3 regions of the Paenibacillus segetis genome follow, and region 1 is predicted to be linked to each of the others. Evidence: predicted binding sites of a transcription regulator. Region 1 holds the regulator's gene; each other region holds the start of a gene.
The links. Region 1 encodes LexA, which represses DNA repair genes until DNA is damaged. Its sites were predicted from a motif close to CGAACATATGTTCG; they were not measured.
Positions count from the first base shown of each region.

Region 1 (7,429 bases):
TGTATTCATAGATATGAAGCATAGAATAAACTATGAAAGGGCAAGGGGGGTGAATCACAATGGCGATTCTATTACCGCAACAATTTTTCAATATCGGACCCAATGTTGATAAATCCTACTATGAAGATCTAAGAGGAGGCGCGAATGCTACTGTAACAGTGAATAATCTTGGTCTATATCCGATTGATCTCGTCATCACTCGTGTTAACGCACCTGTAATCACTTATGCAATCCCAGCGGGTACCAGCCTCACGTTGGCTGTTGATCTACTGCTGGTTGCAGCCCTGCTGACTGGCGCTGGTGCAACATTTGGCGACATTCAAATTGCTACTTCTGATTTTTATTCTGTAAAAGCTTCAAACAGGTACCTCTACCTTCATCCTTTTTGATGGTAGAGGTATTTTTGTTACGTAGCACTTCTGAAAACTCACTGTTACAATAGATTTAAGTCATATAAGAGAGTGGGTTGTTAAGATGAAGATAGATTTAACTGGAAAAATCGCACTTGTGACTGGAGGGACTGGGGAGCTGGGGCGCGTTATGGTACGAACTCTAGCAAATTGTGGGGCTAAAGTGGCTATCCATTATTTAAGTAATAGAACCAAGGCCGAGGAACTGCTTGAAGAAATTCAGGATGATGGTGGGACGGCAATCATTGTACAAGGTGATATTACGAAAGAAGCTTCAATTCTAAATATGAAACAACAAATCGACGCAGAACTTGGTGAAGTTGATATTGTCGTAGCTAATGCAGTTGTCCAATATACTTGGACAAGCATTCTTGAACAATCACCGAAAGACTATCAAAGTCAATTTGATTCTTGTGTTATGCAAAGCGTGTATTTGGCGAAAGCTTTCATTCCTGCGATGCAGGCAAAGCGGTCAGGGCGGTTCATCGGGATTAATACGGAGTGTTCAATGCAAAATTTCCCCAATCAATCAGCTTATGTAGCTGGAAAAAGAGGAATGGATGGTGTTTATCGCGTGCTTGCGAAAGAGGTTGGTGAATTCCAGATTACAGTGAACCAAGTAGCCCCGGGATGGACGATCAGTGAGAAGGATCGTGGTGATGACGCAGGTTCAGATGAAGCTTATCTTCAAGGAGTTCCTTTGAAACGTAGGGGAGTGGATCAGGAGATCGCTAATGCTGTTGCGTTCCTTGCCTCTGATTTAGCTAGCTTTATTACCGGAGCCTTTATACCTGTGACTGGTGGGAATGTAATGCCAGCAATCTAGAAATAGGATTTGGGCGTGATTATAGTTTGAAAGTATGGAGACGAGATGCGGAACAATAGATCTTAATTACTGAGACAAGAATTTGAAACACAAAGACAACAAACAGCAAGCCTCCATGGATCATGGCGACTTGCTGTTATTTGTTCGTTATGATCTTTAAAGAGATAAGGAACCTCATCTATATTAGTGGAAATCGCGGAACAGACCAACGACTTTACCGAGAATACTAACATGCTTCAAACGAATTGGCTCCATGGTTGCGTTCTCTGGTTGTAATCGAATATGGTCTTTCTCCTTATAGAATGTCTTAACTGTAGCCTCGTCTTCTTCTGTCATCGCAACAACAATATCTCCATTGTTAGCCGTCTGTTGCTGTCTAACGATCACATAGTCTCCATTATGGATACCCGCTTCAATCATACTATCTCCCATGACAGAGAGCATGAAAACTTCACCATCACCAGCATAGTGTTGAGGAAGTGGGAAATAATCCTCGATGTTCTCAGTAGCAGTGATCGGTACACCGGCAGTTACTTTACCAATCACGGGTACTCTAGCTACGGAATGGGCGAATAGCCCGAGATGATCTGAATCCTCTTGTCCCAGCAGCTCTATAGCCCGTGGCTTAGTAGGGTCGCGGCGAATAAGCCCCTTTTTCTCCAGCCTGTCCAGGTGACCATGCACCGTAGAACTGGAAGCAAGACCAACAGCTTCGCCGATTTCTCTAACAGAAGGAGGATAACCCTTCATGCGGACTTCGTTGCGTATAAATTCAAGAATTGCTTGCTGACGGCTGGATACCTTCGACATAACATATCAACCCCATCTAGTAACGTTTGGAAAAATTATAACATAGAACTACCGTTCGTACAAACGTAAGTTCTAAATCTATCATTTATCTATTAAATTGGTTGAAAAAGAATATTTTTATTCATGGGAACAATTGTTCTAAAAAAGTATTGAATCAAACAAACGTTCGTGTTATAGTTTATTCATAAACAAGAACACACGTTTGGAGTGGTGGAAAATGTTAAAATACAGTTCATATCAAAGTATTCATAATAAGCCTTCTTTGGAGAAAACTATGCTTAGTGGAATTCAATCAAGAGGGATACATAAAGGTTTGAGCAGAATTATGATAGTGATTCTCTTGTTGACGATAACTTGTACGGGAATGGTGACAGCATTTGCTGCTTCTTCTGAAGGAGATCACGACGTGGTCTTGGAGAAGGTCATTGTGCAGCCGGGGGATACATTATGGCAGATTGCAACGGCTCACAAACCAAGAGGTAAGGATACACGTATCTATATCGAACATATCAAGGATTACAACGGACTGACAGCAAGTGCAATTCGATCAGGCGATGTTCTAATTCTTCCACCTAAATAAAAGGAATAATTCAGTATATTAACAATCCGTTTATGAAGATTTCTTGCTTACGTTTTATTTGTTAGAATAATTGTAAGAGCTTGTTTTGGTGACGATAACGACAGTGATGTCGTATCACCTTGACAAGCTCTTTTACTCATGTCAAAGTAAGAAATGAATGCCTTACACGAACGCAGTTGTAAGCTTGTTTAAAGTAGCTTATTGAACTACCGTGAAACGCACAGAAAATCATAGCAGGAGGGAATTATGGACATAGATGCTTTGGTGCAGCGAATTAATGAATTAGCCCGTAAGAATAAAGAATCAGGGCTAACAGAAGAAGAAAAGCTGGAAAGAGCTCAGCTTCGTGAAGTGTATTTGAATAACATTAGAAGTAACTTTCGCCAACAACTCGAGTCAATCGAAGTGGTGGATGAATAAAGGACCTGCCGAAAGGCTTGGCCCTACATATGCTAGTGGTGATGCTTCATCAAACTTTAGGAGGAACATGTATGGGTTCATTTGACAGAAAAGTAGAGCGGAACATGGTGAAGTTGAAGAAAAAGGGGAAAAATCCTGTTATAAAAGCAACTGCATCGGGTAAAGGCTCTAGTCCAACTTTTGGTGCAAAAGGTGACGGTGATATTTTTAAAGGCAGAAAGATCATATTACCAGGTGCTTTGAGTTTGATAGCGATTCTGTATGCTGCCCTTGGGTTAATGGGACCTGCGACTGGAGAGAATCAGACTCTATTTTGGGTCACAATTGGGCTGTATTTACTCTTAGCTGTGGTGATTTTCCTTAGAAAGCCGTATTTACGCGTTGACAAGAATCGATTGTACACTTCCAAGTTTAATCGAGATAAATACCTCGATGCTAGTAACGTTAGCAAGATCATTCATAACAAAAGTAAAATTGTAATTGTTCCAAAAGGAAAAGAATCAAAGTGGGTGTTCTATCGGTTCCGGAACTTTTTTGATACAGAAGCTATGGCACTTCGTCTTGGGGAATTTGCACACACAAATCACATTACTATAGAAAAGCAATAAGGTGATATAAAATCACTTAAACAGACCTTGGTAACTAAGGGAGAGAGAGGACGTCTACGATGACTATTAAAGCGGTATGTTTTGATTTGGATGATACGTTGCTCTGGGATGATCGAAGTGTTAGGGAGGCATTTGAAGCAACTTGTAAGAGGGCGCAAGAAGTAAAAGGTGTTGATCCAGTCGAACTTCAAGAACAGGTGCGTAAAGAAGCTAGGTCGCTCTATGAATCCTACGAAACTATTTCTTTCACGAAAATGATTGGGATTAATCCTTTTGAGGGACTTTGGGCTAATTTCTCTGCTGGTGAGCAACCTGAATTTCGTAAATTAGAGCAATTAGCTCCTGCATACCGTAAAGAGTCATGGCGGCGTGGACTTCTAGCTGTTGGTGTTGATGATGAAGCCTTAGCTGCTGAACTTGCAGAACAATTTGGACAAGAGAGACGGTCCCGTCCTCATGTGTATGAAGAAACATTTAATATACTTAATGAATTAAAAGGGAATTACAAACTCCTCCTTCTGACCAACGGATGTCCTGCTTTACAACAGGAAAAGCTTGATGGAGTTCCGGAGTTAGCTTCTTATTTTGACGAGGTGATTATTTCTGGTACGTTTGGTAAGGGCAAACCGGATCCATCGATATTCCACCACGCATTGGAACAACTTGGAATCAAGCCAGAAGAAGGTATTATGGTAGGGGACAAGCTAACAACTGATATTCGTGGATCACTCAGTGTGGGAATGACTGCAGTATGGGTGAATAGAGATGGTAGAACGCGTTCGGACGAAATTGTTCCTGATTTTGAAATTAAACACTTGTCCGAGCTTCATGACATTATTGCTAAGAAATCATAATTCACTATATTAAATCATGTTACAAATATTGTTTTGATGAAAGGGGGCATCTACGTTGAGAATTAAGCTCTCGAGTATACTTACACTGGTGATAATATTGATGATTATTGGTGGGTGTAGTAAAGAAAATCATAGTATGCATTCAGATGAAGGAGCATTAGAACCAATTCAAGTGAACCTTCAGATCACTCCAAATGAACCTAGTGCTGGAGAGCCTGTCACGTTTGAAGCCAAGGTAACCTATGGTGGCGAAAATGTTGATGATGCGAAAGAGGTCATATTTGAGTTCTGGAAAGAAGGCAACGATGACGCGAAGCATACCAAGGTTACTGTAACGAGTGAAGGACAAGGACTTTATAAGCATGGTGAAACGTTCCTCGAACCTGGTATCTATTATGTTATTTCTCACGTAACTGCCCACGACCAACATTCTATGCCTATGGTTAAGTTTACGGTGAAATAGGCGTCAGAATTGTAGTCAACACAATGAATAAGAGCTGCTTCCCATTTCTATTACGAATGGAGAGCAGCTCTTTTCGTTATCATATTAACCTTAGATTGATTCGGAAAATTCCGAACCTTTTCTTCTCTAGATGAAATTTCGTTCGTGTTTATTATTCTCATATAAACCATGGGATTTCTCTGTGTTCAAATGCTATATTAGAATTAGATCCGATCTGCTCCCTGTTGTCGGGCACATTTCTAAAATTGCTTGAACCCTAGTCTGCGCTGAGATTCCAAGAAAAATGAATTGTTATTTTCCCTTTTCTAAAATGCTTCATTCTGATAAACTATAAGTTAATGTTTTACGGGAGGGATTAGATCATGAGTAAACCTAGCTTGGAATCCAGAATGAAAGAACGAATATTGATCCTTGATGGCGCAATGGGAACCATGATCCAACAAGTGGACTTAACACCGGCTGATTTTGGCGGTGAAGAGTTAGATGGTTGTAATGAAATGTTAGTGCTTACCCGTCCGGATGTTATTCAGGATATTCACGAGAAATACCTGGAGGCGGGGGCTGACTTAATTGAAACGAACACGTTTGGCGCAACCTCAGTTGTGCTAGCAGAATACGATATACAGGATAAAGCGCGTGAAATCAATCTTGCTGCCGCTAAGCTTGCAATCGCAGCTGTCGAGAAATACAGCACAGCAGATCACCCAAGATATGTAGTGGGTGCACTTGGTCCAACAACCAAAACACTCTCTGTTACTGGCGGGGTCACTTTTGATGAATTGGTTGATAGCTATCAGGAACAAGTAGAGGCATTAATCGAAGCGGGTGTAGATGTTCTATTACTGGAGACCTCACAGGACACTTTGAATGTAAAGGCAGGAAGTATTGGGATTTCCAGGGCATTTAAAGTAACGGGGAAACAATTGCCACTAATGATCTCAGGAACAATCGAACCGATGGGGACCACATTAGCAGGTCAGAATATCGAAGCATTCTATATTTCGTTAGAACATCTGAAGCCGATCTCATTTGGATTGAACTGTGCTACAGGACCAGAATTCATGAGAGATCATATTCGAACTTTGTCTGAGATGGCCAAGACTGGAGTTAGCTGTTATCCCAATGCAGGGCTTCCTGACGAGAACGGGAACTATCATGAATCCCCAGATTCATTAGCGCAAAAACTATCCGCATTCGCGGAGCAGGGCTGGCTTAACATTGCAGGTGGATGCTGCGGAACTACGCCTGCACATATCTCTGCATTAGCGAAGATGATGAGCCAATACGAACCGCGTCCTATGAATGGACAACATCCACCAGTGCTATCTGGGATCGAGCCAGTATATGTGGAGTATGATAACCGTCCCTACATGATTGGTGAACGTACGAATGTTCTTGGTTCGCGTAAGTTCAAGCGCTTGATCGTTGAAGGCAAGTATGAGGAAGCTTCAGAAATTGCTCGTGCACAAGTGAAGAGCGGAGCACAGGTAATTGATGTCTGCGTTCAAGACCCGGATCGGGATGAAACAGAGGACATTAAAGCTTTCTTAGAATTGGTTGTCAAAAAAGTGAAGGTTCCACTCATGATCGACACCACCGATCCTAAGGTGCTGGACCTGGCCTTGAAATATTGCCAAGGTAAAACGATCATTAATTCCATTAACCTTGAGGATGGAGTAGAAAAGTTTGAAGATGTGACACCGTTAATCCATAAGTATGGTGCAGCAATCGTCGTAGGTACGATCGATGAAAGAGGTCAAGCGATCACTCGTGAAGACAAGCTGGAAGTAGCGAAACGTTCTCACGATTTATTGGTGAACAAATATGGATTGAACGCGGAAGATATTATCTTTGACCCACTGGTGTTTCCTGTGGGAACTGGGGATGAACAATATATCGGATCTGCTAAGGAGACGATTGAAGGTATCCGGCTGATCAAAGAGGCATTGCCTGCCTGTCACACCGTGCTCGGTATTAGTAATGTCTCGTTTGGACTCCCTGAAGCTGGACGTGAAGTACTAAACTCTGTCTTTTTGTACGAGTGCACCAAAGCAGGATTAGATTACGCTATTGTGAACACAGAAAAGGTAGAGAGATACGCTTCCATCCCTGAGCAAGAACGTCGACTTGCCGAAGAGCTCATATATAATACGAACGACGAGACGCTTGCTGAGTTTGTGGCTGCTTTCCGTAACAAGAAGGTAGAGAAGAAAGAGAAGATCGTTAATATGTCGCTTGAAGAGCGACTTGGATCCTATGTAGTGGAAGGAACTAAAGAGGGATTAATTCCAGATCTAGAAGAAGCGTTGACTCGTTATTCCGCTTTAGAAGTTATTAACGGGCCATTGATGGCGGGTATGGAGGAAGTCGGCCGGCTGTTTAATAACAATGAACTGATCGTGGCCGAAGTATTGCAAAGTGCGGAAGTGATGAAGGCCTCGGTATCCTATCTAGAACA
Region 1 covers NZ_BMFT01000001.1:2,291,867-2,299,295, reverse strand. Annotated here, with positions in the region: gene IEW05_RS10730 (hypothetical protein) at 60-389, shown strand; gene IEW05_RS10725 (SDR family NAD(P)-dependent oxidoreductase) at 475-1,236, shown strand; gene lexA (transcriptional repressor LexA) at 1,420-2,046, opposite strand; gene IEW05_RS10715 (LysM peptidoglycan-binding domain-containing protein) at 2,372-2,626, shown strand; gene IEW05_RS10710 (DUF896 domain-containing protein) at 2,873-3,046, shown strand; gene IEW05_RS10705 (LPXTG cell wall anchor domain-containing protein) at 3,118-3,654, shown strand; gene IEW05_RS10700 (HAD family hydrolase) at 3,714-4,508, shown strand; gene IEW05_RS10695 (FixH family protein) at 4,564-4,971, shown strand; gene metH (methionine synthase) at 5,334-7,429, shown strand, end outside.

Region 2 (7,429 bases), 800 kb from region 1:
ACTTCCCATTCGAATGGTTAAATATTCCATTTGATGACATCGCGATCTGGCTAGCTGTGTTGATTACGATTTATTCAGGTATCGACTATTTTGTCAAAAACAAAGCACTGTTTTCGTTGTCTAAGGCTTAAGCAATAACTTGTATTTGTGAATTTACAACATAAGGAATCAATAATTTCGGGAGATATGAACAATCTCTTTAAAGTAGTGGGTTTCGTCTTATAGCCCGTATAAGGAGACATGGCTGACATGAAAGCGGAAATTATTGCAGTAGGTACGGAACTATTACTTGGTCAAATCGTAAATTCCAATGCTCAATACTTATCTCAGGAATTGGCGTCGCTTGGTATTGATGTATATGTACAAACCGTGGTAGGTGACAATATAAATCGCCTGTGTGAGGCGGTACGACTCGCTTCATCCCGTGCCGATCTCATGATTTTCACTGGGGGAATTGGGCCTACACAAGACGATATTACGAAGCAAGCACTAGCTTCTGTCCTAGGAAGATCTCTACATATCGACCGGATGGCAATGGATAATCTGGATCGTTTCTTTAAAGACCGAGGTACTCCAATGACAGAGAACAATCGGCGACAGGCTTTGGCTATTGATGGTGGCACTCCTCTGCCAAATGAGACAGGGCTAGCCGTAGGAAATGCTATCGCTGAGGATGGTAAGTTCTATATTGTTCTACCAGGACCACCTAGTGAAATGAAACCTATGTTTCAGAATGAGGCGAAACCATGGATTCTCCAGCACGTTCTGACGAACGAGATGCCGATTTATTCAACAATGCTCAAATTTGCCGGCATCGGTGAATCTTTGCTTGAGACGAAATTGATGGATCTGATTGAGAATCAGACCGATCCTACGATTGCGCCTTATTCAAAGGAAAGCGAAGTTACGATTCGCATCTCGACGAAGGCGGATAGTGAGAGTGAGGCATCAGGCAAGCTAAAAACGATGGAGCAGGAGATCGCTTCTAGGTTATCTGAGCATCTCTATGCGAATGAGGATGTTCCAATCGAGAAAGTCATTATAGATATGATGACAGAGCAGGGGCTTACTTTAGCCGTAGCGGAGAGTTGTACGGGCGGTCTTTTGATGGAGACAATTACTACGATTCCGGGCAGTGCTACCGTGTTCATTGGCGGAATCGTATGCTACTCCAACGCAATGAAGGAGAAGTTACTTAACGTACCGCATGACATGTTGGAGGGTGAGGATGCGCCTGGTGCTGTTAGCGCTGAAACGGCGCAGGTACTCGCTGAGCAGGTGCGGATGATTGTTGATACAGACTTTGGTGTATCCATTACTGGTGTGGCTGGCCCGGGGTATTCTGAGCGTAAACCTGTTGGCCTCGTCTACATCGCTATATCCCGTAGAGGTGGCGACACCATGGTGATGGAGCTGAACCTAAAAGGGAACCGCGATACGATACGAATCCGTTCTGCCAAAACCGTCCTCTATCATTTATGGAAGCAACTTAAAGCGAACGAAGCTGCTAATTAATCATCTTGCATGTCCCCCATGCTAAGATGTATAATCAAGTCACGGAAGAACCGTAGCTAACTGACCCAGTTGTGCTACGGTTCTTTTTTTTATGAAATTTTGTCGTTGAGGGGAGTGAATAAATAAAATTGGTGAATAAGTACGCTACGCATGCCGTTTGATCCTTCGATCGCTGTTGTATTCGGATTATTCGATTAGATTAATTACCATGAGGTAATAATCCGAATACAAAGGCGACCACTTCGTTTCTCCAGATTCAAACGTCCCGCTTCGCTATCTATTCACCGAAGAGCAATATTCACTCCCCCAACTTGGGAGCTCTTAGTAAGGCAGTGTATATTCGATTAGCTTGTCCCCTGTGGGGCCAGCGACTCTATACACAACAGTATTAGATAGTCACTCCACTACAGTCAATCTAAGACTTTGCTCTAAAGTGAGCGCATCCCCTACGGGGCTAGCGACTCCAAGCACAAAGTAGAAGCAAAGAAGCAAAGAAGCACACCAGTAACAGTAAGCACCAATGCAGGAGCACTCAAGTAGAGCGTGCCCGAAGGGCGTAAGCGACTCTACCTCTCAAAGTCACTCGGGTGCTTCGACAGTAGTAGTGCCTGCAGCATGTTTCAACTGGTAGCCCAGGAGCTCCAAAAGTAAGACGTACCCGAAGGGGGAAAAGCGTTCCACCTACCAAAGTAAAGCGTATCCCCGTAGGGTACAGCGAGCAGGAGCGCCTCTATCACTCCAAGTTCCGTAAAAGCGGGAGACCTGAGGGTGCAACCCTAGGGGCCCTCCCTTAAGATAAGGGAGGGTTTGGGTGGGATGTGATCCAGGAAAAGCGTTCCACCTACCAAAGTAAAGCGTATCCCCGTAGGGTACAGCGAGCAGGAGCGCCTCTATCACTCCTAAGTTCCGTAAAAGCGGGAGACCTGAGGGTGCAACCCTGGGGGCCCTCCCTTAAGATAAGGGAGGGTTTGGGAGGGTTGTGACCTATACACGAATGTATGTTCGAAAAAATGCTTGGCAAACGTTCCAAAACAGGTTACAATTACTCTAGGATTTAATCATGAGAAGGATGTGAATTGAATGTCAGATCGTCGTGCAGCGCTGGATATGGCGCTTCGTCAAATAGAAAAACAATTCGGTAAAGGTTCGATTATGAAATTGGGAGAATCCACTCATATGCAAGTGGAAGTTATACCCAGCGGATCTTTGGCATTAGATATCGCTTTAGGTATAGGGGGGCTTCCCCGTGGTCGGATTATTGAAGTGTACGGACCGGAATCATCTGGTAAGACAACGGTGGCTCTGCACGCCATCGCTGAAGTTCAGAAGACTGGTGGACAAGCAGCTTTCATTGACGCAGAGCATGCGCTTGATCCTTCCTATGCTAGCAAGTTAGGTGTAAATATCGACGAGTTGCTGTTGTCTCAACCGGACACAGGTGAACAAGCATTGGAGATTGCCGAAGCACTGGTACGTAGTGGAGCGGTGGATATCATAGTTATTGACTCCGTGGCAGCTTTGGTACCAAAAGCGGAGATCGAAGGTGACATGGGGGATTCCCACGTTGGTCTGCAAGCAAGATTGATGTCTCAAGCGCTTCGTAAATTGTCTGGTGCTATCAGCAAGTCGAAGACGATTGCCATCTTTATTAACCAGTTGCGTGAGAAGGTAGGCGTCATGTTTGGTAATCCGGAGACAACTCCGGGTGGACGGGCATTGAAGTTCTATTCCACGATTCGCCTTGATGTACGTCGTATTGAAGCGATCAAGATGGGTAATGACATGGTGGGTAACCGGACACGGATTAAGGTCGTGAAGAACAAAGTAGCACCTCCGTTCAAACAGGCTGAAGTTGACATCATGTATGGTGAAGGTATTTCCAAAGAAGGTAGTATCGTTGATATCGGTGTTGAGCATGATATCGTGGATAAGAGTGGTGCTTGGTACTCTTATTCCGGAGAACGGCTGGGCCAAGGACGCGAGAACGCGAAACAATATTTGAAGGATCATCCAGAGATTGCGGACCTCATTGAGCAGAAAATTCGCGAGGTCAGCAATTTGACAACGACGGTTCCTCCGACTTCTGAAGCGGACCTGGAGCAGGAATTGAAGGAAGAGCAAGAGCTTCTCGAAGATTAATATATTTTGGAAGTAGTTGATCGCTCTGATTCCCGGCGGATGTTCGCCGGGACAGAGCGTTTTTGGTATAGACGGGGATATTTTTTAATAAATCAACATTAATTAAGAAGCAAAGGAGCGGGCGGGGTGGATCATCGATATGAGAGCTGGGAGAAGCGAGGACGACAGGATAGAACAAGAGCTGGAGGCGGTCGTGAGAACGAGGTTGTTGATATCTCGGATGAAAGTTCTTGGGGCCAAGGTTCTGAGAATCCGAAACAGGAAGAAAGTGGACTATCTACTTTTCCGGAAAACATAGATCTGACGATTACTTCTGTTCAACTTCTTAAACGACCGAAATTCCGTTATCGGATCTTCTTTGGTCCATATGCGCTTGATGTTCATGAAGATGTAATGATTAGATACCGGATGATCCAGGGGGCTATTTTTACCAAGAACGATTTAGAAGAGATTGTATCAGCAGATGAGCGGCAGCGAGGATATGCCGATGCTCTACTCTATTTGAGTCGAAAGCCGCGTACTGCACATGAGATCTCGCTCCGGCTTGCTGAAAAAGGCTGGAGCCCCGAAACGATCAAGGAAGTGATTGAACGTCTTGCGAGCGAAGGCTTTATTGATGATGCCGCTTACGCGCTAGAATGGGCCGGGCAGCGGGTTAAGAATCGGGGCAAGGGCAAGCTGTGGGTAAGACATGAACTGCGTCAGAAGGGCGTCTCCAAGCCTCTCATAGAGGAAGCGCTTAACGAAGTGAGTGAAGAGGATGAATTCGACAGCGCATTACAACTGGGTGCGAAGAAATGGAGAGCGACGAAGGGAGAAACGTTAGATCGGAAACGCAAGACTGGAGCGTTTTTAATGCGACGCGGTTACTCTGGAGGGTTAGTTTCTAAGGTGATTAGTGAATTGTGTCTGAGAGATGGAGTAGATGGATTAGAAGACTGGGAAGACTTATAGGACCAAAAGACGACTTATCTTGTCATTTGCTTGACAACTTCTTTCGTCAAATAATAAAATGAGTATGAATCTATATTTAATGGAGTCTTTTTTCCTTCCAAAATTATGGCTCTATAGAGATTCTGTTCGCCTATCATGAAGGTCTGACTTCCGTACTTTTGCGGAAATATCGTGCATTTGCATGAACAGCCTACCTGAATCGGCCTGTAATCGATTCTTAGTATGATGATGAATGAGTTAATTACAAATTGGAACAATCCCAAGGAATACCTTGGAGGAATCAGCGAGGGGGTGAACAGATGCCATCAACAGTAATCTGGATCGTTCTCGTTGTAGCCGCTTTATTCTTGGGGTTCGTGGTCGGGTATTTTATTCGCAAATCTCTTGCGGAAGCTAAAATTTCCAGTGCAGAACATGCTGCCAGTCAAATCTTGGAGGGTGCCAAGAGAGACGCAGAAGCACTGAAAAAAGAAACAGTTCTAGAAGCCAAAGATGAGATTCATAGGCTCAGAACTGAAGCTGATAAGGACATTCGTGAACGTCGAAATGAAACTCAACGGCAGGAAAGACGATTGTTGCAAAAAGAAGAGTCGCTGGATAAAAAATTAGATTCACTTGAACGCAAAGAAGAGCAAGTGGCAGGCAAAGAGAAACGTATCGAAGAAACACAACAACAAATTGACCTGATTTACAAGAGCCAGGTTCAGGAACTGGAACGCATTTCGAATTTAAGCATGGAAGATGCTCGTACCATTATTCTTAACAATGTGGAGCAAGAAGTTCGCCATGAATCGGCGCAATTGATCAAAGATATTGAGCAGCAAGCGAAAGAAGAAGCGGACAAGAAATCTCGTGAGATCATTACACTTGCCATCCAACGCTGTGCAGCGGATCATGTAGCTGAGACTACGGTGTCAGTGGTAACGTTGCCTAACGAAGAGATGAAGGGACGGATTATCGGACGTGAGGGACGTAATATACGGGCTCTTGAGACGTTAACCGGTATTGATCTTATTATCGACGATACACCGGAAGCGGTTATTTTGTCGGGATTTGACCCTATTCGTCGTGAAATTGCTCGTACTGCCTTGGAGAAATTAGTTGCAGACGGACGGATTCACCCAGCGCGGATTGAGGAAATGGTTGAGAAATCTCGTCGCGAAGTTGATGAACGCATTCGTGAGTATGGGGAGCAAGCTACTTTTGAAGTTGGCGTACACGCGTTGCATCCTGACTTGATCAAGATTTTGGGACGACTCAAGTTCCGGACAAGCTATGGTCAGAACGTGCTGAAGCATTCAATGGAAGTCGCTTATTTGACTGGTCTTATGGCCGCGGAACTGGGCGAAGACATCGTGCTTGCAAAACGCGCAGGTCTATTGCATGACATTGGTAAAGCGCTTGATCATGATGTGGAAGGTTCACATGTTGAAATTGGCGTGGAACTAGCGAAGAAGTACAAAGAGCATCCAGTGGTTATTAACAGTATCGCATCCCATCACGGGGACTGTGAAGCCACTTCCGTTATCGCGATGTTGGTAGGTGCAGCCGATGCATTATCGGCAGCAAGACCAGGAGCGAGACGTGAAACGTTAGAAACGTATATCCGGCGTCTGGAGAAGCTTGAGGAAATTTCTGAATCATTTGAGGGCGTTGAGAAATCATTTGCCATTCAAGCGGGCCGTGAAGTTCGGGTTATGGTTCAGCCTGATAAGATCGATGATGCAGAAGCATTCCGTCTTGCAAGAGATATTACGAAGACAATTGAAAGTGAACTGGATTATCCTGGTCATATCAAGGTTACCGTCATTCGTGAAACACGGGCGGTTGAATACGCTAAGTAAATGGTATAATAAAAAGTGGCCCCTTGAGGGCCGCTTTTTCATTTTGGCCAAAGTGGCTATAATTATAAAGGTACGTAAGGCACCAGAAGTGCACGGCTTATGAGGAGGGAATTAACATTAAAGTATTATTTATTGGAGATATTGTTGGCAACACAGGACGCAAGGCATTGAAAGAGAGTCTTCCCCATTTAAAATCAAAATACAATCCGCATATCATTATTGCAAACGGCGAAAATGCTGCGGGAGGAAGAGGCATTACCGGAGCTATAGCTAGGGAATTTTTTGATTGGGGTATACATGGTTTAACGATGGGGAATCATACGTGGGATAATAAGGAAATATTTGATTTCATAGATGACGAGCCGCGGATGGTTCGTCCTGCTAATTTTCCACCTGGAACACCAGGGTTGGGCCATACTGTTATTAAAGCCAATGGAAAAGAGCTCGCGGTTGTCAATCTGATGGGACGCACATTTCTACCCGCAATTGATGATCCTTTCCGGGTAGCAGACGAGATTCTCGAAGATATATCCAAGAAACATAAACATATCTTAGTAGATTTTCATGCAGAAGCAACTTCCGAGAAGATTGCTATGGGTTGGTATCTTGACGGCCTTGTTTCGTTGGTGGTTGGTACGCATACGCATGTACAGAGCAACGATGACACTATCCTACCTCAGGGGACCGCTTATTTGACTGATGCGGGTATGGTTGGCTCACGTGAAGGTGTGCTCGGTATGCAGCGGGATGCCGTTCTACGCAAGTTTACAACCCAATTACCGGTACGTTTTCAAGTATGCGAAGGTAAGTGGCAGTTCCATGCTGTATTCGTTGAGTTGGATGATGCTACAGGGCGTGCGAAGAAGATTCAAAAGATTCGTCTATTGGAAGATGAGTGGATAATGGATTAGTTAAAAAGTCCGCTGAAGTACCTCTCCTGAAAAATAAGGAATGTATCTGCTACTTCCGAATATCAT
Region 2 covers NZ_BMFT01000001.1:1,495,467-1,502,895, forward strand. Annotated here, with positions in the region: gene pgsA (CDP-diacylglycerol--glycerol-3-phosphate 3-phosphatidyltransferase) at 1-131, shown strand, start outside; gene IEW05_RS06885 (competence/damage-inducible protein A) at 250-1,515, shown strand; gene recA (recombinase RecA) at 2,596-3,654, shown strand; gene IEW05_RS06895 (regulatory protein RecX) at 3,781-4,608, shown strand; gene rny (ribonuclease Y) at 4,908-6,452, shown strand; gene IEW05_RS06905 (TIGR00282 family metallophosphoesterase) at 6,569-7,363, shown strand.
Region 2: the regulator LexA is predicted to act here: its motif matches at 2,507-2,520, upstream of recA (recombinase RecA).

Region 3 (7,429 bases), 450 kb from region 1:
GAGGAATTGCTTAATGATCCTGCGATTGAATTGGTTATTAATTTAACGATTCCGGCAGCACATGCAGAGGTCAGCTTGAAGGCGCTTGAGGCTGGAAAACATGTATACGTAGAAAAACCACTGGCTGTTACAACAGAGGATGGTCGCAAAATGCTGGAGAGCGCAGACTCCAAAGGACTATTGGTCGGAAGTGCACCGGAAACTTTCTTTGGAGCGGGAATCCAAACGGCGCTTCAACTGATAGAAGACGGAAAGATTGGCCGTCCTGTAGCAGCAACCTCATTTATGATGTCTCGGGGGCATGAGCATTGGCATCCAGATCCTGAATTTTACTACGCTGCCGGAGGGGGGCCGATGTTTGATATGGGGCCCTATTACTTAACAGCGCTAGTGCAACTACTGGGTCCGATTCGTACGATATCGGGAATGACTAGTAAGGCACTTCAGGAGCGGACCATCACAAGTGAGAAGAAAGCAGGACAAAAGATTCCGGTAGACATCCCGACTCATGTCGCGGGAACAATACAATTCCAGGATGGAGCTATTGCCACATTGATTACCAGTTTTGATATTTTTGGAGGTAGCGATCTTCCTCCTATCGAAATATACGGTACCGAAGGGACGATACAAGTACCTGATCCGAACACGTTTGGTGGCCCGGTCAAGATCCGCCGGAAAGGTGAAAGCGAATGGACGGAGCAACCTCTGCTACCAGGATACGATGAGAATACACGTGGTATTGGACCAGCGGATATGGCGTATGCGATTGTTACGGGAAGGCAGCATCGTGCCAGCGGCCAGCTTGCTTATCATGTGCTTGAGGCGATGTGGGCTTTCCATGATTCGTCTGATTCCCGTAGCCATTACGAGATGAAGAGTACGTGCAGCCGTCCTCTAGCGTTGCCATTGGGACTTGCGCCATATACCTTAGATTAAAGTTTAAATGATTAAATAAGCTTTTGCTGAGCTCTGGTCTATCGGCTAGAGTTCTTTTTTGTCGTTAGTTATAGGATGCTTCCTTATCTTATTTTATCTTATTTTATTTTTTTTCTTTGGAATATTCTTTGAGCTGCGCGGTTAACCCAGAGATATACTTTGTCAATTGTACGCTTATCTCTGCTCGCATAATATCACGAGTCATACCAAACTGTTCCTCATATCCCCGGCAATAATAACGATGATAGATAACCATCTCGGATTGCTCTTCCGTCAAAAGTTTGATATTCCGCCGTTTAAGCTCACGTCGTAGTCTGTATAAATCGTTTACGATCTGATCTAGGATCTTTTGGCCAGCCATCAGATACAAGCGCTTTAGAATATTAGTTGAGTATTCAATGTCAGCCAGGCTCTTCTGAACCATCTTTTCCATGTACGGTAGTAAAATATAGTCACGGATCATCGTCCGTTCTTCGGTAGTAATGATCTTATTCTCATGAGACTGTTGTCGTTGTTCATATCCCTCAACATGCTCTGTCAATAACATTTTAGATTTCCATCGTTCGTTATCGTCAAGCTTACTCATTTATAATGCCCTCCAATTTGTTCGGCTCTTTCTCGTGCCACACCGGCTTCCATTAGAGAAGAGGCGCGCACAATAGCATCGCTTCCGTATCGATTTTTGATTCCATCGATCGTTCGTTCTTTACGATAAGCCAGCGATCGATCTTCAAAAAGGGTAAGTTGGATCGTGCTATCGTCCGTCAGTTGAGACAAGGAAATACTTAGGTTGCTGAGAGGTAATCCACTCCAGTGTTCTATGAATAGCTTATGTGCAGCAGCAGCAACTTCATGGGTTAGGGAAGTCGGTTGTGGTAGTGTTGTTTGTCGACTAAACCAAGTGGAGCGTTTACCATCCGTTTCCGCAGCGGAGACGGAAACAACTGAGCCCATATAATGATGCCGCCTGGTGCGTCGGCAGACCTCTATGACTAGCTCGAGTAAGACGATTTCAATGTCTTTGAGCTGGGTATATAGACTCCAGCGAAGCGCTTTGCCATGACTGACTGATTTTAATTGATGGCGTATTCCAGATACAACGGGACTTGGATCGATACCCCTTGCAACCTGCCAGTAATATTCCGCCTGGATATCGCTTTGTTTGCCCATTTCACGCCGCATTCGTTGCTTAAATTCAGCAAGTTCCATACATGCAATATCACCGATACAGGATAGACCCATTCGGGTAAAATGACGGGTCATCGCGGATGCTACCATGAACATATGATGCACGGGAAGCTTCCATAGGGTGGATTCTAATTTATCAAATGAGAGTTCAAATATTCCTTCCGGCATCTTTTTGGCATAATTATCGGTCGCCATTTTGGCGAGAACTTTCGTGGGCCCGATGCCAACCCTCGTCCAGACACCCGTTGATAGAAGCACATGGTTTTGAATCGTTTTGGCTAGTTCATGAGGAGATCCGAAATAGGTGGACGAGCCCGTAACATCCAAGAATTGCTCGTCGATACTGTAAGGCTCCACAAGATCTGTATAGGATTCGAAGATTTGCGTGATGAATAGCGAGATTTGAATATAGGTCCGCATTCTGGGACGGATGACAATCAATTCTGGACATTTAGCTAATGCCTCTCCGACTCGTGACGCCGTAGTTACACCGTAAGATTTAGCGATAGGACATGCCGCCAGTACAATACCGTTTAACCTTGCAGGGTCTCCGACGGCAACGGGCTTATCGCGATATTCGGGATGAGCCGCTTTTTCCACGGATGCGTAAAAGGACTGTCCGTCAATTAGAAAAATTTGTCTCGTCATGGGTTAACCCTCCGTTAAAAATGATCGTGATCATGGAACAGGGTATATTCAAGCATAAACTTTGACTCCATGACTCTTCATTTTATGAAAAATGCGAAAGTATGTTCGTATTTTATTATATACCAGATTCAGTTTAATAATACAAAGGGTAAATAATCCAGAGGTTATTTTTGAGTGTGAAGCTTGTCTTAGTTTTTTGGTATAATAAGCCTTAATAGCGATTGTCGGAATGGAGAGATAGAATGATTTTACATAAGGGAGAGATTTTATTTCATCAGGGGGATGACGGGGAGTTCTTATATCATATCAAGAGTGGGCTATTTAAAGTGACGCGTCTACATGAAAATGGGAACATGGTTTTATTCAATATTTTATACCCTGGGGAAACAGTCCCACATCATTCTCTAATTTCACCTAAGGAGACCCATGGCACGGCAATAGCACTTATACGCAGTGAAGTAGAGACGATTCCTGCCCAGGAATGGTACCGAGAGTTGCAGGAGGATCCTAAGAAACCGCTTGAAGTAGCTAAGTTGTTACAGGAAAAGGTAAGGTTCATGCAGGAACGACTGGATCATCTCACCGTGGGTACACCTGCCGAGCGGCTCAAGCTGCTGGAGAAATGGTTGACAAACCATGCGGAGGGTATCCCTCTGACTGAATATTTAACGCAGGAAGAGATAGGCCAGCTGATTGGTGTTAGGCGGGAGACGGTTAATCGATTACTGCGTGGACATTAGATCATAAATTTCGCTATGTAAAATATTAAAAAGGCAACGATCTCTTATAGAGATCGTTGCCTTTTGGCGTAGGAGGATGAAAACTATCGATGTGCTTATTCTGATGCTGTGTTCTCTAGGGTATCCGCCGGACCAAAAAATTCGAAATGAATACGTTCTTCGGGTACACCCCATTCTCGAAGTGCCTGGTTGATCGCTCGCATGAACGGTACAGGCCCGCAGAAGTAGAAATCCGCTTGGGGATCAACGATGGTTTGTAACCATGGAAGGTCAATATATCCGCTTTTATCACAGCTTTCATCCATTTCAGGTGATTCATAGACGAGGTAGGACTGAAGATTTGAATACTGGTTAGTGAGTTCAATGATATGTTCCTTCATCGCATGCTGGCTTCCATTACGTGCAGCATGGATATAGGTGACTTTCCGCTCCGGAGTATTCTGTACAATCGTTTCTAACATACTGACCATTGGAGTGAGTCCGACACCGCCACTTAGCAAGACAACTGGAGTTTGTTTCGACTGGTCTAAAGTAAAATCTCCAGCTGGTGCAGTGAGCTCTAGAATATCTCCTTCTCCGATTTCATTATGCAGATAAGAGGACACGATACCCGCAGGTTGGTTCAAGATGGCATCTTCTCTCTTAACGGAAATCCGATAATAAGCATGGCCAGGAGCAGTAGACAGACTGTAATGACGAAGATGGGTGAACTCCTGATTCTCGGGTTTGACGCGAATTGTAATATATTGTCCTGGCTGATAGGAAGCAATTTCGTTACCGTCTTCTGGTTTCAAATAGAAGGAGGTAATAACCTCGCTTTCCTTCACCTTACGATCAACTACGAAACGACGAAAACCGTCCCATCCGCCTTTTTGCTGTGCGGCTTCATTATACATTTGCGCTTCAACGCTAATGAACACATCGGCGATGATACCGTAAGCTTGACCCCATGCTTCCAAGATATCGTCCGTCGCAGCATCACCAAGTACGGTCTTGATCGCAGCTAGCAGGTTTTCTCCTACGATGGGGTAATGCTCTGGCCGAATACCTAGAGCCCGATGCTTTTGAGCGATCCCTTTGACAACAGGGAGAATTTCCTCAAGACGATCAATGTGTACAGCGGCAGCATAGACAGCATTGGCTAACGCTGTAGGTTGTTTACCTTGACGTTGGTTAGCATGATTAAATATGTTGAGGAGTTCGGGATGATTTTTAAACATAGCTTGATAGAATGTTGTTGTAATGGTTTGTCCATGAATTTCAAGTACCGGGACGGTGGATTTAATAATTTCAATCATTTTTGAGTCGAGCATGTAAGAACCTTCTTCCTAAAGAGTTAATCAAATACCTCATCAGTATAGGCAGCAGAAAAAAACGGGAATGTGATTTTGGTCACATAAATATTTTCTAAAATATGAACTCTGAAAATCGTGCAATGAAATTTATCACAAATCAAGGATGTAAATAAAAAGTTTATTTTCATACTGTTTAGTCATTAACGAGTCTGTGTTATAATAATTATAAATAAATAAACATGAAAGGATCAGGATACCATGAGTTCCCGAAGGACGAATCCCCAAAGGACGATTTGGAAACGTTGTGATCTCTCTTATACTTAGCTTCTTTCGTGGCGTGTCGGTTTATGGCCAACAACCCTACGAAAGAAGAGTGTGACAATGCGAAGGATAGAGTCCTCAAGGACCTTCTTCGTAGGGAGTTGCCGTAAGGTCAACAAAACTACGATTAGAGGGATTCCGGATGAGGAAAGCGCACAAATGGCAAATTGAAGGTTCACAGTTATTAATGATGTTGCTTGGGTCTTTTTTATTAGCTTTTACTTATTATCATATTAATTTTCAAAATGGGCTGTCGGAAGGCGGTTTTGTGGGGCTTGCGCTCCTAGGTAAATACTTATTTGATTTGCCACCTGCGTTATCGATGATTGCATTAGATATTCCCATTTTTATTCTAGCTCTGTTTCTGAAAGGACGAAAATTCATTGTAAGCAGCTTGTTCGCTTCGATGATGTTCTCTGCGTTCTACGAGTTATGCGAGAGGTTCTCGCCACTTACTTTTAATTTGCATCACAATTTGCCGCTAGCAGCTTTGTTGTCTGGCGTGTTTATTGGAATTGGTGCGGGTATGGTGCTGAGAGCTGGAGGAGCGACGGGCGGGGATGATATTTTATCTCTGATCGTAAGTTCGTGGTCTGGTATCAAGATCGGAACTGTATTTATTCTGATGGATGCAGTAGTACTAACGATATCATTGTTCTTCTTACCATTTGCAGAAACAATGTTTACGATTATGGCAGTATTGATTTCAGGGAAAGTAATCACATGGATCGTGAATTACGGGAAGAGAGATCTGGCACCGCTTCGCATTCCATATGGCATGAAAAAGAAAACGGCTCGAGCTTAAAGCTCAGGCCGTTTTTTTGCGTTTTGTGACTGGGGGAGTTACCGATCATTCATCCTGTGGATGGTTCTGATCCCATTCCTCGGCTTTGGCCGTAGCAATTGCACGACCTTCTTCATAATCTTCTTCCAGTAGGGCATTGGCGATTTCAATCGCCTTATTCCGAACGCGAGCATCAAGGTTTTTCATGGATGGTGGGTATTCCTGTTTATTCCAAGGCATGTTTTGTCCTCCTTATAAGGGAATATACCTTGTTATTACCCATTTCTTAAACGTTCGTCCCGAATAACGGAAGGTACTCTCCGTATCCTTCTTTCTCCAGATCTTCTGTAGGTATAAAGCGTAACGCTGCAGAATTGATACAATAACGAAGTCCGTTAGGTCCCGGTCCATCATTAAACACATGACCAAGGTGGGAGTCACCTTCTTTGCTACGGACCTCAGTTCGGATCATGAAATGACTCGAATCGACCTTCTCTTTGATATTGTACTCGCGAAGTGGGCGTGTGAAGCTGGGCCATCCACAACCTGCATCATATTTATCACGGGAACTGAACAATGGTTCACCCGATACGATATCAACATAGATACCCTCACCTTCGTGGTCCCAATATTCGCCGGTGAAAGGCCGTTCCGTACCACTATTCTGCGTGACTTCGTATTGAATTGGCGTTAGTCGTTGCTTAAGTTCTTCCTTATTTACTGGACCAGACCAATGATGTTCAATGAAATCTTCTCGGCCGGACCCTTTGCGGTACCGCTTATAGTGGCCTGGGTTCTTCCTATGGTAATTCTGATGATAATCTTCTGCCGGATAGAACCGGGAAGCGGGTAAAATCGGTGTAACTATAGGTTTGTCGAATCGGCCGCTCTGTGCAAGTTGCTGCTTGGAGTCCTCCGCTTCTCTTTGTTGCTGCTCGTTATGATAAAAAATAGCTGTCTGGTACGACTGGCCCCGATCGTGAAATTGTCCTCCTGCATCCGTCGGATCAATCTGTTGCCAGAATAACTCAAGTAATTTCCGATAAGGGAAAATACTTGGATCAAACGTGATCTGTACGGCTTCGTAGTGACCGGTGTCACTGGAGCAAACTTCTTCATAAGTCGGATTGTCCGTATGCCCACCCGTGTAACCCGAGACTATACTATGAATGCCGGGTAGTTCTTCAAATGGTGATACCATGCACCAGAAACAACCGCCAGCAAAAGTAGCTAATTCTCTATCTGTAGCTTGATTCATATCTATCCCTCCGTTTCATGAATTATTATATCAATTTTGAGATAAAAACCAAAAATTACTTGCTTTAGTCTCTTTTGAGACGTCGATATGCCCAAAATACGACCAAGAGAAATACGCAGTACACTCCGAAAACACTCAGTGCCGTCATAGGGGCAGTTAGAATAGAATTACCCAGATAAGCATATAAGAAAATACTGGGGAGTTTTCCTATGATGGAGGCTAGCAAAAAGGTTATGAACGGAATACCAGCAACCCCAGC
Region 3 covers NZ_BMFT01000001.1:2,742,184-2,749,612, reverse strand. Annotated here, with positions in the region: gene IEW05_RS12890 (Gfo/Idh/MocA family protein) at 1-936, shown strand, start outside; gene IEW05_RS12885 (YhjD family protein) at 1,040-1,522, opposite strand; gene IEW05_RS12880 (DNA polymerase IV) at 1,519-2,772, opposite strand; gene IEW05_RS12875 (Crp/Fnr family transcriptional regulator) at 3,015-3,512, shown strand; gene hmpA (NO-inducible flavohemoprotein) at 3,608-4,825, opposite strand; gene IEW05_RS12865 (YitT family protein) at 5,271-5,933, shown strand; gene IEW05_RS12860 (DUF2188 domain-containing protein) at 5,979-6,152, opposite strand; gene msrB (peptide-methionine (R)-S-oxide reductase MsrB) at 6,199-7,170, opposite strand; gene IEW05_RS12850 (TVP38/TMEM64 family protein) at 7,235-7,429, opposite strand, start outside.
Region 3: the regulator LexA is predicted to act here: its motif matches at 2,867-2,880, upstream of IEW05_RS12880 (DNA polymerase IV).